3 regions of the Roseburia sp. AF15-21 genome follow, and region 2 is predicted to be linked to each of the others. Evidence: predicted binding sites of a transcription regulator. Region 2 holds the regulator's gene; each other region holds the start of a gene.
What was found. The regulator Rex, encoded in region 2, represses fermentation and respiration genes when NADH is low (regulators of the CRP and FNR family bind a similar motif). The targets are predictions, from matches to a motif close to ATTGTTAANTANTTAACAAT.
Positions count from the first base shown of each region.

Region 1: the regulator Rex is predicted to act here: its motif matches at 2,045-2,064, upstream of gap (type I glyceraldehyde-3-phosphate dehydrogenase).
Region 3: the regulator Rex is predicted to act here: its motif matches at 1,850-1,869, upstream of DWW33_RS01810 (iron-sulfur cluster assembly scaffold protein).

Region 1 is NZ_QUHG01000002.1:117,553-122,305, reverse strand. It holds gene DWW33_RS03525 (phosphoglycerate kinase) at 1-738, opposite strand, end outside; gene gap (type I glyceraldehyde-3-phosphate dehydrogenase) at 920-1,936, opposite strand; gene DWW33_RS03515 (histidinol-phosphatase HisJ family protein) at 2,787-3,599, shown strand; gene DWW33_RS03510 (HAD family hydrolase) at 3,819-4,631, opposite strand; gene ptsP (phosphoenolpyruvate--protein phosphotransferase) at 4,631-4,753, opposite strand, start outside.
Region 2 is NZ_QUHG01000001.1:206,066-210,818, reverse strand. It holds gene DWW33_RS00985 (NAD(P)H-hydrate dehydratase) at 1-1,118, opposite strand, end outside; gene DWW33_RS00980 (hypothetical protein) at 1,122-1,775, opposite strand; gene DWW33_RS00975 (redox-sensing transcriptional repressor Rex) at 1,787-2,437, opposite strand; gene DWW33_RS00970 (ABC-F family ATP-binding cassette domain-containing protein) at 2,515-4,503, opposite strand; gene DWW33_RS00965 (NADP-dependent isocitrate dehydrogenase) at 4,619-4,753, opposite strand, start outside.
Region 3 is NZ_QUHG01000001.1:368,985-373,737, forward strand. It holds gene DWW33_RS01805 (GGGtGRT protein) at 86-1,096, opposite strand; gene DWW33_RS01810 (iron-sulfur cluster assembly scaffold protein) at 1,116-1,808, opposite strand; gene DWW33_RS01815 (putative ABC exporter domain-containing protein) at 1,947-3,524, opposite strand; gene DWW33_RS01820 (ABC transporter ATP-binding protein) at 3,517-4,230, opposite strand; gene DWW33_RS01825 (UDP-N-acetylglucosamine pyrophosphorylase) at 4,461-4,753, opposite strand, start outside.

The DNA of each region.
Region 1 (4,753 bases), on a different contig from region 2:
ATCATCTACTAAAGAGATTCCGATTTCATATCCTTTTGCTTTTAAGAATGTGTAAGCCATACCACCACCGATGATTAAGGTATCACATTTCTCAAGTAAGTTGTTGATTACATTTAATTTATCAGCAACTTTTGCACCACCAAGAATTGCAACGAATGGTCTTACCGGATTCTCTACTGCATTTCCAAGGAAGTCGATTTCTTTCTGCATTAAGTATCCAACTACTGCAGTGTCAACTAACTGTGCAACACCTACGTTAGAACAATGTGCTCTGTGAGCTGTTCCGAATGCATCATTTACAAATACATCACAGATAGAAGCAAGGTCTTTAGAGAAAGCTTCTCCGTTCTTTGTCTCTTCTGGTCTGAAACGTGTATTCTCAAGTAAGATAACATCGCCATCGTTCATAGCTGCTACTGCTGCTCTTACGTTCTCACCAACAACTTCAGGGTCAACAACGAATTTAACTTCCTGTCCTAATAACTCTGTAAGTCTTGCTGCTACTGGTGCAAGAGTTTTGGTCTGTTTGTCTTCTTCTGTTTTTACTTTTCCTAAATGGGAGCAAAGGATAACCTTTCCACCATCAGCGATTAATTTCTTGATTGTAGGAAGTGCTGCAACCAGACGGTTCTCGTCTGTAATCTTTCCTTCTTTTAATGGTACGTTGAAATCACATCTGCAAAGAACGCGAAGTCCTTTTACATTAATATCATCTATAGATTTTTTATTTAATGACATATTAAGTAGTCTCCTTTAAATTTTATTTCTAATAGCAAGAAAGAGCCCGGTCCTAAAAGACCGGACCCTTTTCCTGAGTCTTATCTGCACTCTGGCAGCCTGTCGCTTAAAAAAGTAGTCTACCGTGCAGTGATTGTTCGTTAAACTACGGGAAACACGCTTTGCGGGTTTCTCTCGTAAATTATGCTAACTCGCTGAAGTATTTGATTGTACGAACCATCTGAGATGTGTAGCTGTTCTCGTTATCATACCAAGAAACAACCTGTACTTCGTACAGATCATCAGATACCTGGTTAACCATGGTCTGTGTTGCATCGAACAGAGAACCGAATCTCATTCCAACGATATCAGAAGATACGATTTCGTCTTCATTGTATCCGAAGGACTCGTTAGCTGCTGCTTTCATAGCTGCATTGATATCTTCTTTTGTAACGCCAGCTTTCTTAACAACTGCTGTTAAGATTGTTGTAGATCCTGTAGGGGTTGGAACACGCTGAGCAGATCCGATTAATTTTCCGTTCAGTTCTGGGATAACAAGTCCGATAGCTTTTGCTGCACCAGTGCTGTTTGGAACGATGTTAACTGCTGCTGCACGAGATCTTCTTAAATCACCTTTTCTCTGTGGTCCATCAAGAGTCATCTGATCACCTGTGTAAGCATGGATTGTTACCATGATACCAGACTGGATTGGAGCATATTTATTTAATGCATCAGCCATAGGTGCTAAGCAGTTTGTTGTACAAGAAGCTGCTGAAATGATTGTATCAGATGCTTTTAATGTCTCATGGTTTGTGTTGTATACGATTGTAGGAAGGTCATTACCTGCTGGAGCAGAAATAACAACTTTACGAGCACCTGCATTGATGTGTGCCTGTGCTTTTTCTTTGCTTGTATAGAAACCTGAACACTCTAATACAACGTCAACTTTTAATTCACCCCATGGGCAGTTGTTTGCATCTGGGAATGCATAGATTTTGATTTCTTTTCCACATACGATGATAGAATCATCTGTGCAGGATACTTCATCAGCATGCTCATATTTACCCTGAGAAGAATCATATTTTAACAAGTGTGCTAACATTTTAGGGCTTGTTAAATCGTTGATTGCTACTACTTCGTATCCTTCAGCACCAAACATCTGTCTGAATGCCAGACGACCAATACGGCCGAATCCATTAATTGCTACTCTTACTGCCATTATTAATTCCTCCTAGAAATTTAATATAAAATATCTTTATTTGGGATTGTACCCAATCTGGTATTATTCTAACCAATTTTTGTCGAAAGTTCAAGTAGTTCCCATCACTTTGTTAATTTTTTCACTATTTTTATTTCTTCTTTCTCATTTTCAAACAAATGTTACAATAGCTTTTCCATTTTTCATACTGTCTTTTGACAGATTGTCAAATTTCTATTATAGTATTCTGTGTATTATATACAAAGATTTTACTATACTTGTGAAAATGTAACATTTTTCTTAGTAGAAATGTGTAAACACCGGGTAAGGTTTGTGCAATATGTAGGCGAAAGGAATAGGAAAGCTTCTCCCCGAAAACACTGGAACAGTTATGATGTGAGAATCCGCAGCACTTCACGGGCAGTATTTTTCTTGAAATTAGGCTGTCTTTCCGGCTGCTTTGACCGGATACTGCTTTTGTCTGCCAGCAGCGGATACCACACTTTGTCTGAAGGGACTCTAAGAATTCCTGCAAAGATATTTGATTTGCGGCAACCGGCACAAATTCATATCCATATTCAGATTGTGCCTCGCTGGTACATCCATGTACCAGCGTTGCCGGGTTGCAAAAGGAATTCTACGAGCCCCTAACAGACGCTGTTCACGGTATCCGCACGCCGGCAGACAAAATGCAGTATACTGTCAAACATTGGAAAGACTGCTTATTATAAAAGAAAGAAAAATACTGCAGGTTGAAGTGCCGGCTTCTTACATACAAACGTTCCGGTGCTTTTGGGAAGAAGCTTTCTCATCCAGTTCCCCACCTGCACAACCTTACCCGCCATACACCACCCACAGAAAGGAACACACTATGCTTTGGGACACACATATGCACACTGCTTTTTCTACCGACAGTGAGACCTCACCGGAATCCATGATTAAAGCCTCTATCGAACTGGGACTTGGCGGAATCTGCATTACCGACCATATGGATTATGATTATCCAAAAGAACATCCGGAGGATGAACCGGAATTTATCTTAGACACTCCGGTCTACTTCCCAACTATCCAGAAGCTGGGACAGCAATACAAAGATAAAATAAAAGTGCTGACCGGCATTGAGCTTGGATTGCAGCCTCATCTTGCAGCGAAACATCAGGAACTGATAAGCCGGTATGACTTTGATTTTGTCATCGGCTCTTCCCATGTAATCCACGGCAAAGACCCTTACTACTCCCGCTTTTTTGAAGGAAAAACCGAACAGCAGGCTTATCTGGAATATTTTGAATCTATCCTGGAAAATCTTGCGGTATTTGATCATTTTGATGTATATGGACATATCGATTATGTGGTACGCTACGGTCCAAACCGAAACCTTGAATATTCTTATCAGAAATATGCCGATGTCATTGATGCAATTTTAGAAAAGCTCATTGATATGGGAAAAGGAATTGAAATCAATACCGGTGGTTTCAAATATGGTCTGGGACATCCGAATCCAACAGAAGATATTATAAAACGTTATCACGAACTAGGCGGTGAAATCATTACCATCGGTGCCGACGCCCACAAACCGGAGCATGTTGCATTTGATTTTGCAAAAGTACCGGATATTTTAAAGGCCGCAGGCTTTCAGTATTTTACTGTATTCGAAAAGAGAAAACCGGCTTTTCTTCCGTTGTAAACTATGGGAATCACGCTTTACGAATTTCTCTTCTTATTGCGGTGTTCACCAAATCTGTATGCAGGCATGCGATTTTTCCTGTGTATGCAAAAGTAACGGTGCGGTTCGTCAACTTAAGAGAGGCATGATAAGTGCCCCTAACTGTACTTATCATGTCTCCTAAGTTGACGAACCACACCTCCTTTTTCTATCATAAGAAAATTGTTTTTACTTCAAATCCTACCCCAGCAGATGCAGCCGTTCGAATGCATGATACAGTCCGTCTTCATCAATCTTATCCGTAACCATATCCGCATACTGTTTTACTGCCGGAATCGCATTTCCCATTGCCACTCCTGTTCCTGCAAATTGCAGCATTTCCACATCATTTGGTCCATCACCAAAAGCAATGGTATCTTCCCTGCCTATCTTTAACTCATCCATAAGCCGCTGCATTCCGGTTGCCTTGTTGACTCCCATCTTCGTCATTTCACCGGACATCTGACGATCCTTGCCAAAGCTTGCTCCGGTTATCTTGATATAATTTCCGACTTCCTTCTGCATCACATCCACCGGAATATCGGCATCAAAATACATTCCACTTTCAAGAGCCGGCATCTGTTCCGGATGTTCAACAAGCGTCAATCCGTTTAAAGCACCGTCGATGTCAAGTCCAAGCCGCATACAGCGTTCTCTCATTTTCTTTGCATTCTCTTCATCCACATAACGTCCGTTGATTCCCTGCAGCATAAAGCATGCACCGTGCTCCTTCAGCACCTCTACCATATCCTGCACCTTATCATTTGCCAGAACGCTATGGTAAATTACCTTATCATTTGCAGACACATAAGCACCTGCCGAAGCCACAATGGCATCAAATCCAAACTCTAAAAGCCATGGATACACATTCGTTACAGTTCTTCCGGTACATAACGAAATCAGATGTCCCCGCTTTCTGGCAATGCTTAATGCTTCCCTGGCAGATTCCGGCATGTGCATGGTGAAATCCACCAGGGTTCCGTCTACATCCAAAAAAATCAGTTTACGGCTCATTATTCTGCGTCCCGAATCGCTTTTCGAACCGGAAGAACACAGCCAGGAGAAACAGATAATTCATCTACCCCCATCTCTAAGAAACGCTGGGTCAGAGTTGTATCTGCCCCAAGTTCTCCACA
Region 2 (4,753 bases):
CCCAGATGTGGCGTTAATACCAGTTCTGTATGCGGGCGAAGAAGCTGTTCGGTCTGCTCTGCTATGATATTTAATGCATCGGCATCTACTACCATTGGTACTGCCGCATTCTTAAGTACCGTCTTTACAATACTGTGTGCCACATCACTTTTGCCAATTCCAGGTCCTAAAATAATAACATCTGCCCAGGACAGACATTCTATCAGCTGCTGTGTATCAGCCTTTTTTGCAGAATAGGTAGTAAGAACTGCCTCCGGCACTGCTGTCTGTAAGATAATACGGTTTTCTTCCGGTGTATATATTCTCACCAGACCACAGCCACTGCGATAAGCTGCCTTTGCTGCAAGAACCGCCGCACCTGCCATATTCACGCTTCCGGCAACCAAAAGGACTTTTCCAAAGGTTCCCTTGTTCGAATCAGCAGCACGATTATTTAAAAAATTTAAATCTTCCTTTGTGATTGCATAAGCTGCAGGTCTTTTATCTAACCAGCTTTCTTCTCCAATTCCGATATCCTTAACCGTAATATTTCCGCAGTATTCTGCACCAGGAAATAACACCATTCCGGTCTTGCAGTAAGCAAAGGTTACGGTATCATCTGCTTTGAATGCACCACCTAATACAGCTCCATTATCTGCCGAGACACCGGATGGTATATCCACCGCCAGCCGGTGGGCACTGCTCTGGTTTAGCCGTTCCATCAAGTGCACCAGTTCATCATCTAATTTTCGTGATAATCCTATACCAAATAACGCATCAATAATCAGGCTGTAGGAATTTGCATCCTCCATTTCATCAATAAATGGTACACCATATGATGTCAGGATTTCATACTGTTCTTTTGCCTGCTTTGAAAAATGTGTTTTATTTCCATAGAGATATACTTCAACCGGAATGTGGGATAAGTATAACAATCTTGCAATTGCCATACCATCGCCGCCATTATTTCCGGTTCCACACACTACCAGCACGCGGTTACATGAAATTTCTTTTTCCTGTATTACTTCTATCACAGAAAGTGCTGCCCGCTCCATTAGAACCATGGATGGCACTTTAAAATGTTCGATTGTATTGGTATCACATGTTTTCATTTCCCGGGAATTTACAAGATATTCCATAAATTAATTCCTTTCGTCCGCATTTTCCACCGCTTTTTTCCCCTGCAGACGGTCTTCATCTTCCTGCCGCAGATCAAATATATTTAAAATATCCACACCAAAAATATCATGCATATAAGAATAAATCTGCCGGTTGTTGATTTCACGGTTCTGTTTTTTGATGATATTTTTCTTAAGTTCTACCCTTACCTTATCAATCCAGGCCGTAATTTCATCTGCTTCTTTGCTGTTCTGTCTTAGTCTCTCATAGCAGTAACGCATGCTTTCTAACATAAGTTCCTGATTTGCACTGTTTATATTTCGTGGAAGTTCAATTAATTCATCCTCAATTTCTTCCATTTTGACATTGACTTCATCAATCAGTCTCTTGTCTTCATCTAATTTTCTGGAAGAAATATCCCCCTCATTTTCCTCATGAGTTCCTTCCATGTTGACAACAATGCTTTTCATCAACCGATTCTTTGTCTTTTTCAGTTCTTTCAAATCATTATTAAGCTTTCCCTGCTGTTCTAACAACTGATTTAACTTTTCTTCCAGCTGCTTGATTTCACTGGTTTTTCCGCTTAAAGCAAAAAGCCTGTGCCATTTCTGATCCAATACAAGTATTGGTACTTTTCTGCTTTCTAATGCTTCCAGAAATTCCTTGTCATCTTTCATGCAAAACACCTCTATTCCAGCGTTTCCTTTTTCCTTTTGTTCTTTGTCATATTATAGGATAACTGCATCAGGCTGTCTGATAAATGTACATTTTCCACTACAACATTTTCATCCAACACTTCCAGATCCACATGGGCAAAATTCCAGATTGCATGTACACCAAGGCTTACCAGCTGGTTTGCCACAGCATCTGCCTTTTCTTTCGGCATAGTCAGTGTAGCAATATCTACCTTATGTGTCTTTACAAATTCTTCCAGTTTATCAATCATTTCGATTTTATTGCCACGAATGGATTTTCCGCATAACTCCGGATTCACGTCAAACAATCCTACTATGACGAAGCCGAGTTTTTCAAACTTCACATAATTGGCAAGTGCCTGTCCTAAGTTACCAGCTCCAATAATAATAATATTATGCTGTTCATTTAATCCCATAATCTTTCCGATTTCTTCATACAGAAATTGTACATTGTAACCATATCCCTGCTGTCCAAAACCACCAAAATTATTTAAATCCTGTCTGATCTGCGATGCGGTCACTTTCATTCTTGCACTCAGTTCATTCGATGAAATACGTTCTACCCCTTCATCTAAAAGTTCCCCCAGATATCGGTAATATCTTGGCATTCTACGAATTACTGCCTGTGATATTTCTTTGCTCATTCTGCCAGTTCCTCCTGCTCTCAATACCCTACAATAATTATAGTTTCTTGCCGAAAGGATGTCAATGTGTTACAACTTTAACAATCTTTCTGTAAACTTAATTCTTCCCATTTTGCATAGAGTTCTTCCAGCGCTGCCTCTTCCTGCATCTGCTCCTCATGGATTTTGTTTAATTCATAGGAATTTGATGCTACCTCCGGCTTTGACAGTTCATCATTTAATGCTTCTATCTTTGCCTCTCTCTTAGCAATTTCATCTTCTGTACGCTTTAATTCGTTTTCCAGCTTACGTTTTGCTGCCTGCTGTTTCTTCATTTCTTCCCAGCTTAACTTCTGTTTTCCTCCGCCGGATATCTGCTCTGTTCCATTATTTTCTCCAGTTCCATCGGAAACAATGACATTTCCTTTTGCCACTGAATTGTCTGCACGATCCTGTGTAGCTGTGCCAAACGCCGCTAACTCCTGAACTTCCTTTTTCTCCAGATAATAATCGTAATTTCCAATATAATTTAGAATTGTTTCATTCTTTAAATCAAGAATTCTGCTGGCAGTTTTATTAATAAAATAACGGTCATGGGATACATAAAGCACCGTTCCGGTATAGGAATTGATGGCTGACTCTAAAATTTCCTTTGACATAATATCAAGGTGGTTGGTCGGCTCGTCCAATATCAGGAAGTTTGCATTGGATAACATCAGTTTTGCCAGTGAAACACGCCCTCTTTCTCCACCACTGATATCACGAATCCGCTTAAACACATCATCATCCGTAAATAAAAATGCTGCTAACACATTTCGAATCTTCGTTGCCTTCAGATTCGGATAAGCATCTGCAATTTCATCAAATAACGTCTTATCCGGGTCTAAGTTCTGCTGTTCCTGATCGTAATATCCGATTTCCACATTGCTTCCAAGCTTTATCTCCCCGGCATCTGCGTCTACAATTCCATTGATTATCTTTAAAATGGTGGTTTTCCCGGTACCGTTATTTCCGATTAAAGCAACTTTTTCCCCTCGCTTAATCTGAAAATCAATGTTTGAAAACAGTTTATGCTCGTAAGATTTTGAAAGACCTTTCACCGAAAGTACATCATTTCCACTGGTAATTTCCGGCTCCAATGTAATATGTATATCTGTTTTTCCATCGATTGGCTTCTCAATACGTTCTATTTTATCCAATGCCTTCTCACGGCTTTCCGCACGCTTAATGGACTTTTCCCGGTTAAAGGATTTTAACTTGGATATCACTTCTTCCTGGTGCTTGATTTCCCGCTGCTGGTTATAATACTGTCGCAAAAGACTTTCCCGCTGTATTTCCTTCTGCCTCGCATATGCGGTATAATTTCCCGGAAATACCGTTGCCGTATGGCGGGATATTTCCACTACCTTCGTAACAATCCGGTCTAAGAAATAACGGTCATGGGCTACGATAATTACGGCTCCTTTATAATTCAAAAGATAGTTTTCAAGCCATGCAATCGATGCCATATCAAGGTGGTTGGTCGGCTCGTCGAGCATGATAATGTCAGGCTTGGTTACCAGAAGTCTGCCTAATGCCACTCTGGTCTTCTGTCCTCCGGATAACTCTGACATTTTCTTTCCGAAATCATTTTCCGAAAAACCAAGTCCCTTTAACACACCGTTTATCTCACTGCGAAAAGTCAGTCCACCCTCTAACTCAAAGGCATGGCTGAAACGGTTATACTGCTCCATATATTTCTCTAATTCATCTGCGCTTACATGCTGCATGTCTTCTTCCATTTTACGAAGCTTTTCTTCTTTTTCGATTAATGCATCGCAGGCATGAAGCACTTCATTATAAATGGTCTCGTTGCTGTCTTTATCCTGATACTGGGCAAGATAACCGATGGTTTTTCCTTTTGCAACGGTTACCTCGCCACTGTCCGGTGCCAGCTCTCCCACTATAATTTTCAATAACGTAGATTTGCCGGCACCATTGATGCCGACAATTGCTGTTTTCTCATTATCTTCTACATGAAAAGAAACATTCTGTATTATGGTGTCTGTCCCAAAGGATTTACTGATATTCTGACAGGCTAAAATCATGGAAGTCTCCTCACTTTTTCTCTTCGCCCCATAAGTAAAGCATTCTTTACAAGGGGCTTTTTATAGCTGAAAATTCCGGGACGGCACACTATTCTGCCCTCCCGGAGTATAAAATTTATAACATTTTCTCTAATGTAGCACGGATTGCCTTGATAAAGTCTTCACTGTTTAATACAGTCGGATTTTCAATTGTAGTAATCAGTGCAAGGTCTTTGGTCATCTTTCCGGATTCAATCGTATCTACACAGGC
Region 3 (4,753 bases), 160 kb from region 2:
TACCATATGGTGGTCAAACGACACAATTTCAACTACTTTTTACCACATCTTAATACTCTTAAAAGTGTTGATTTTACGCACTTTCTTAGAATTTACCAGCTTTTGCTGCTTCCTCTACGGAAACGGCAACTGCTACTGTAGCACCAACCATTGGGTTATTACCCATTCCGATTAAGCCCATCATCTCAACGTGAGCTGGTACGGAAGAAGAACCTGCAAACTGTGCATCAGAGTGCATACGTCCCATAGTATCTGTCATACCATAAGAAGCAGGACCTGCAGCCATGTTATCTGGGTGAAGGGTACGTCCTGTACCACCGCCGGATGCTACAGAGAAGTATTTCTTACCCTGCTCGATACATTCTTTCTTGTATGTACCTGCAACCGGATGCTGGAAACGTGTTGGGTTGGTAGAGTTACCGGTAATGGAAACACCTACGTTCTCATGATGCATGATTGCAACACCTTCCTGAACATCATCAGCACCGTAACATTTTACAGTTGCACGAAGTCCGTTAGAATATGCTTTTTCATATACAACGTTAAGTTTAGCTGCTTTGTAATCATACTGTGTCTCAACAAATGTAAATCCGTTGATACGTGAAATAATCTGTGCAGCATCTTTTCCAAGTCCGTTTAAGATAACACGAAGTGGTTTCTGACGTACTTTGTTTGCTTTCTCAGCGATTCCGATTGCACCTTCAGCAGCTGCAAAGGACTCGTGTCCAGCTAAGAAACAGAAACACTCTGTCTCTTCCTCTAATAACATTTTTCCAAGGTTACCATGTCCAAGACCTACTTTTCTGTGGTCAGCAACAGAACCTGGAATACAGAATGCCTGAAGACCTTCACCGATTGCTGCAGCAGCATCAGCAGCTCTTTTGCATCCTTTTTTGATTGCGATTGCTGCACCTATAGTGTAAGCCCAGCAAGCGTTCTCGAAACAGATAGGCTGGATTTTCTTTACCTGATCATATACATCAAGTCCAGCATCTTTTGTAATTTTTTCAGCTTCTTCAATAGAGCTGATACCATAGCTGTTTAATACAGCGTTAATCTGGTCAATTCTTCTTTCATATCCTTCAAATAATGCCATTATCTTCGTCTCTCCTTTCTTACTCTTCTCTTGGGTCAATGATCTTAACAGCATCAGCTACACGACCATACTGGCCTTTTGCTTTTTCCCATGCAGTGTTAGGGTCATCACCTTTTTTGATAAAGTCTGTCATTTTTCCAAGAGAAACGAACTGATATCCGATAACTTCGTTGTTCTCGTCAAGAGCGATGCCTGTTACATAACCTTCAGCCATCTCTAAGTAACGAACACCTTTCTCCTTTGTTGCGTACATAGTACCAACCTGGGAACGAAGTCCTTTTCCTAAATCTTCCAGACCAGCACCTACTGCAAGTCCGTCATCAGAGAATGCACTCTGAGTACGTCCGTAAACGATCTGTAAGAATAATTCTCTCATTGCTGTATTGATTGCGTCACAAACAAGGTCAGTATTTAATGCTTCAAGAATTGTTTTTCCCTGAAGGACCTCTGCTGCCATTGCTGCTGAATGTGTCATACCTGAGCATCCGATTGTCTCAACCAGTGCTTCTTCAATCACACCATTTTTTACATTTAATGAAAGCTTGCAGGCACCCTGCTGTGGTGCACACCAGCCTACACCGTGTGTAAATCCTGAAATATCTTCAATTTTTTTGGAATGAACCCATTTTCCTTCTTCTGGAATTGGAGCTGGCTCATGTTTTGCGCCCTTGGCAACAGGACACATGTTTTCGACTTCCTTCGTGTAAATCATTATAAGACTCCTTTCGATATGAAATATATATCATGTTAAACTTTGTTATACATTTAACACACCGCCCTCATTTTCTCACATTTTTTTACATTAGTCCAGTCTTTTTTACAGGAAATGCCCCTTAATTTTCTCAATTTGTTAATCTAATGCCTCCATCCGCTCAAATGCAAAGGATGCTCCGATTGCTCCAACCAGTGTCAGCAGGAATATAACGACTATCATCATAATAAATCCTGCAGTCACGGAAATGAACGCTCCCGTTGCTACTGCCACAATGATTCCGACACATAATACCAGTCCCTGGAACAGCATCCGAAGAATCGTTCTGCCCAGTTCTCCAAACATTTTCCCTATCACGACATCTGCCAGCATATTCATATAAAGCTTATTAGCATTCAGGCACATATATAAAATGACGGTCAAAATCATGTAAGACACCGGAAGTCCCATTACGATACTGCCCGGCAGCGTAATCAGAAGTCCGTCAATCAGCGCACGGATATGCTCCATTTTGGTGGCATACCACATTTTCTTAAAATTACTGTCCGGAATCAGATAGGTGTATGGATTTGCCAGTTCCTTCGACCACTTCGTCTTATAACCGCTGAAAATAAAGATAACATAGGCAATGACGCCCGGAATTACAAACATTTTAAAAGGCTGGCTGGAAATTTTATTATAATAAGAGACAACCGCAATTGCCACACCTATAACCAGAAACAGCACCGAATTCCAGCCAAAGATAAAGAAACGGTTTTTACGGTATTCTAATACCTGCCGGTAGAAAATTGCTTTAGCGTAAGTTCCCTTATAAGCCATCTTTACATTCCGTAAATACTTTTTCTTGCCATTTCCCACTACAACCTCGCCCTTTTTCGAGCGTTTCATCCGGTCATCATAATCTTCTGCAAATTTTGCAGCATCTTCATAGAATTCTCCGGTACACTTCATCTTTTTCGCATAAAGTACCAGAAAAACAGTACTGGTTAAAAGAAGTACGGTTGCCACCACATTGATTCCTGCAGGACCTATAATAATAAGCTGAATCAATGCAATTTCCCAGCCTATAATCGGAATCAGCTGTACCACCGGAAGCTGGATTAAGTCCACAAACACAGATAACTGCATGCCTTTCACCGAAACAAAGTAGATTGCCACCAGTGCAAAAGCTGCCATTACTCCATACATAATATAGGTAAGTACGGTAAAGAACTGTTTAGGAAGTGTTTCATTTCCATAGCAGATAATCATTAACGCTCCCTCTAAAATATTTTCCAGTACACCAGCATAAAGGAAATATAAAATCATCTTATATGGTGTAACACCAAATACACCAATTCCAAGTACCAGTACAAATAGTTCAACAATAAAATTGGTTAAGAACTGCTTCATTCCGGCATGAAGAATAACTTTCTTCGGTTCTTCCGGTGCAGCAAATACAAAATGTACTTCTGACGGGCGGAACAACAGTCCTTTTCTCTTGATATAGGAAATCAGATTTGCCGGAACAATCATAACCATCAGTACGGATAAAACAGTTGCAATTCCTTCCGGGCTGTTTAATCCGAAATCGACAGACATGGAACCAAGTCCATACAATACCAATGCTGCATATAAAACAACAAATACCAGTGCAAGAAAAGTCTGTGGCCGTTTCAGGCTCCGCTTCACTTTATTCTTAATGGTCTGGAAAAAAACAAAGGAAAGACTACTCATGTTCTTCACCACCAGTCTTTGGTTCTGTCACTTCAAAGAACAGTTCTTCTATGTCTTTATCCGCAATTTCATTTTTGTTAAATGTTGCTATAATTTTCCCTTGTTCCATTACAAACATCACATCCCACAAATCTTTTACCATTTCAAGCATATGGGTACTGATAAGAATGGTACAGCCTTTCTCTTTTAACTCAAGCACAACTTCTTTCAGTTCTTTTATGGCTGCCGGGTCAAGTCCAACCATTGGCTCATCTAACATCACAACCTTTGGATGAATAGCAAGTGCACAACAGATACTGACCTTCTGCATCATTCCTTTGGACAATTCATTTCCCAGCTTCTCCTGTTTATCCAGAAGTTCAAAACGTGTCAGCAGTGCATCTATTTCTTCCTCTGTAATGTCACTGTTATATGCCCGCTTCACATATTCGATATGCTCCCGCACCGTCAGTGCTTCAAACATTGCCGGAATCTCCGGTACATAGCCAAATATTTTCTTCGCTTCCAGGCTTCTTGCCTTCATTCCATTAATACCAACACCACCTTCATAACGAAGGAGTCCTGCAATACTCTTTATAATGGTTGATTTTCCGGCACCATTTGGTCCAAGCAGGATACCGACCTGACCATCCTGCACCATAAAGCTGACATGGTCCACTGCTACATTCTTTCCATATTTCTTAGTAAGCTCTTGTACTTCTAACATTTTCACCCTCCAAAATTCACGAGAAACACTCTTTGTAAGCTTCCCGTATATACTGCGAGAAACACTCTTTTCAAAGTTCTCGTCCAACTAAAAAGCAGCCGTATGTATTACTTAATTAATACAGTAATGCATACAGCTGTTTTTGTCAACCATTCATTTCTTAATTTTCTATTGTCATTTTTCTGCAAGCAGCTACCGCAGGTAACTTCTGCGGGTAAATTTCCATCCGTTTAACCTTCTGCTTTACTTACAATTTCATTCTTATTCTTATAAATAGAATGCGCCGGAACTACTCCACGTACCGGGGAAAGCGGATAAATATTGGTATGTGGTCCGATGACCGTTCCCGGATTCAATACGGAATTACAGCCGACCTCTACAAAATCTCCTAACATGGCACCGAATTTCTTACGTCCGGTTTCCATCTTCTCATCAGCAGATTTTACTACCACCAGTGTCTTATCGGATTTTACATTGGATGTGATGGAACCTGCTCCCATGTGTGACTTGTATCCTAAAATAG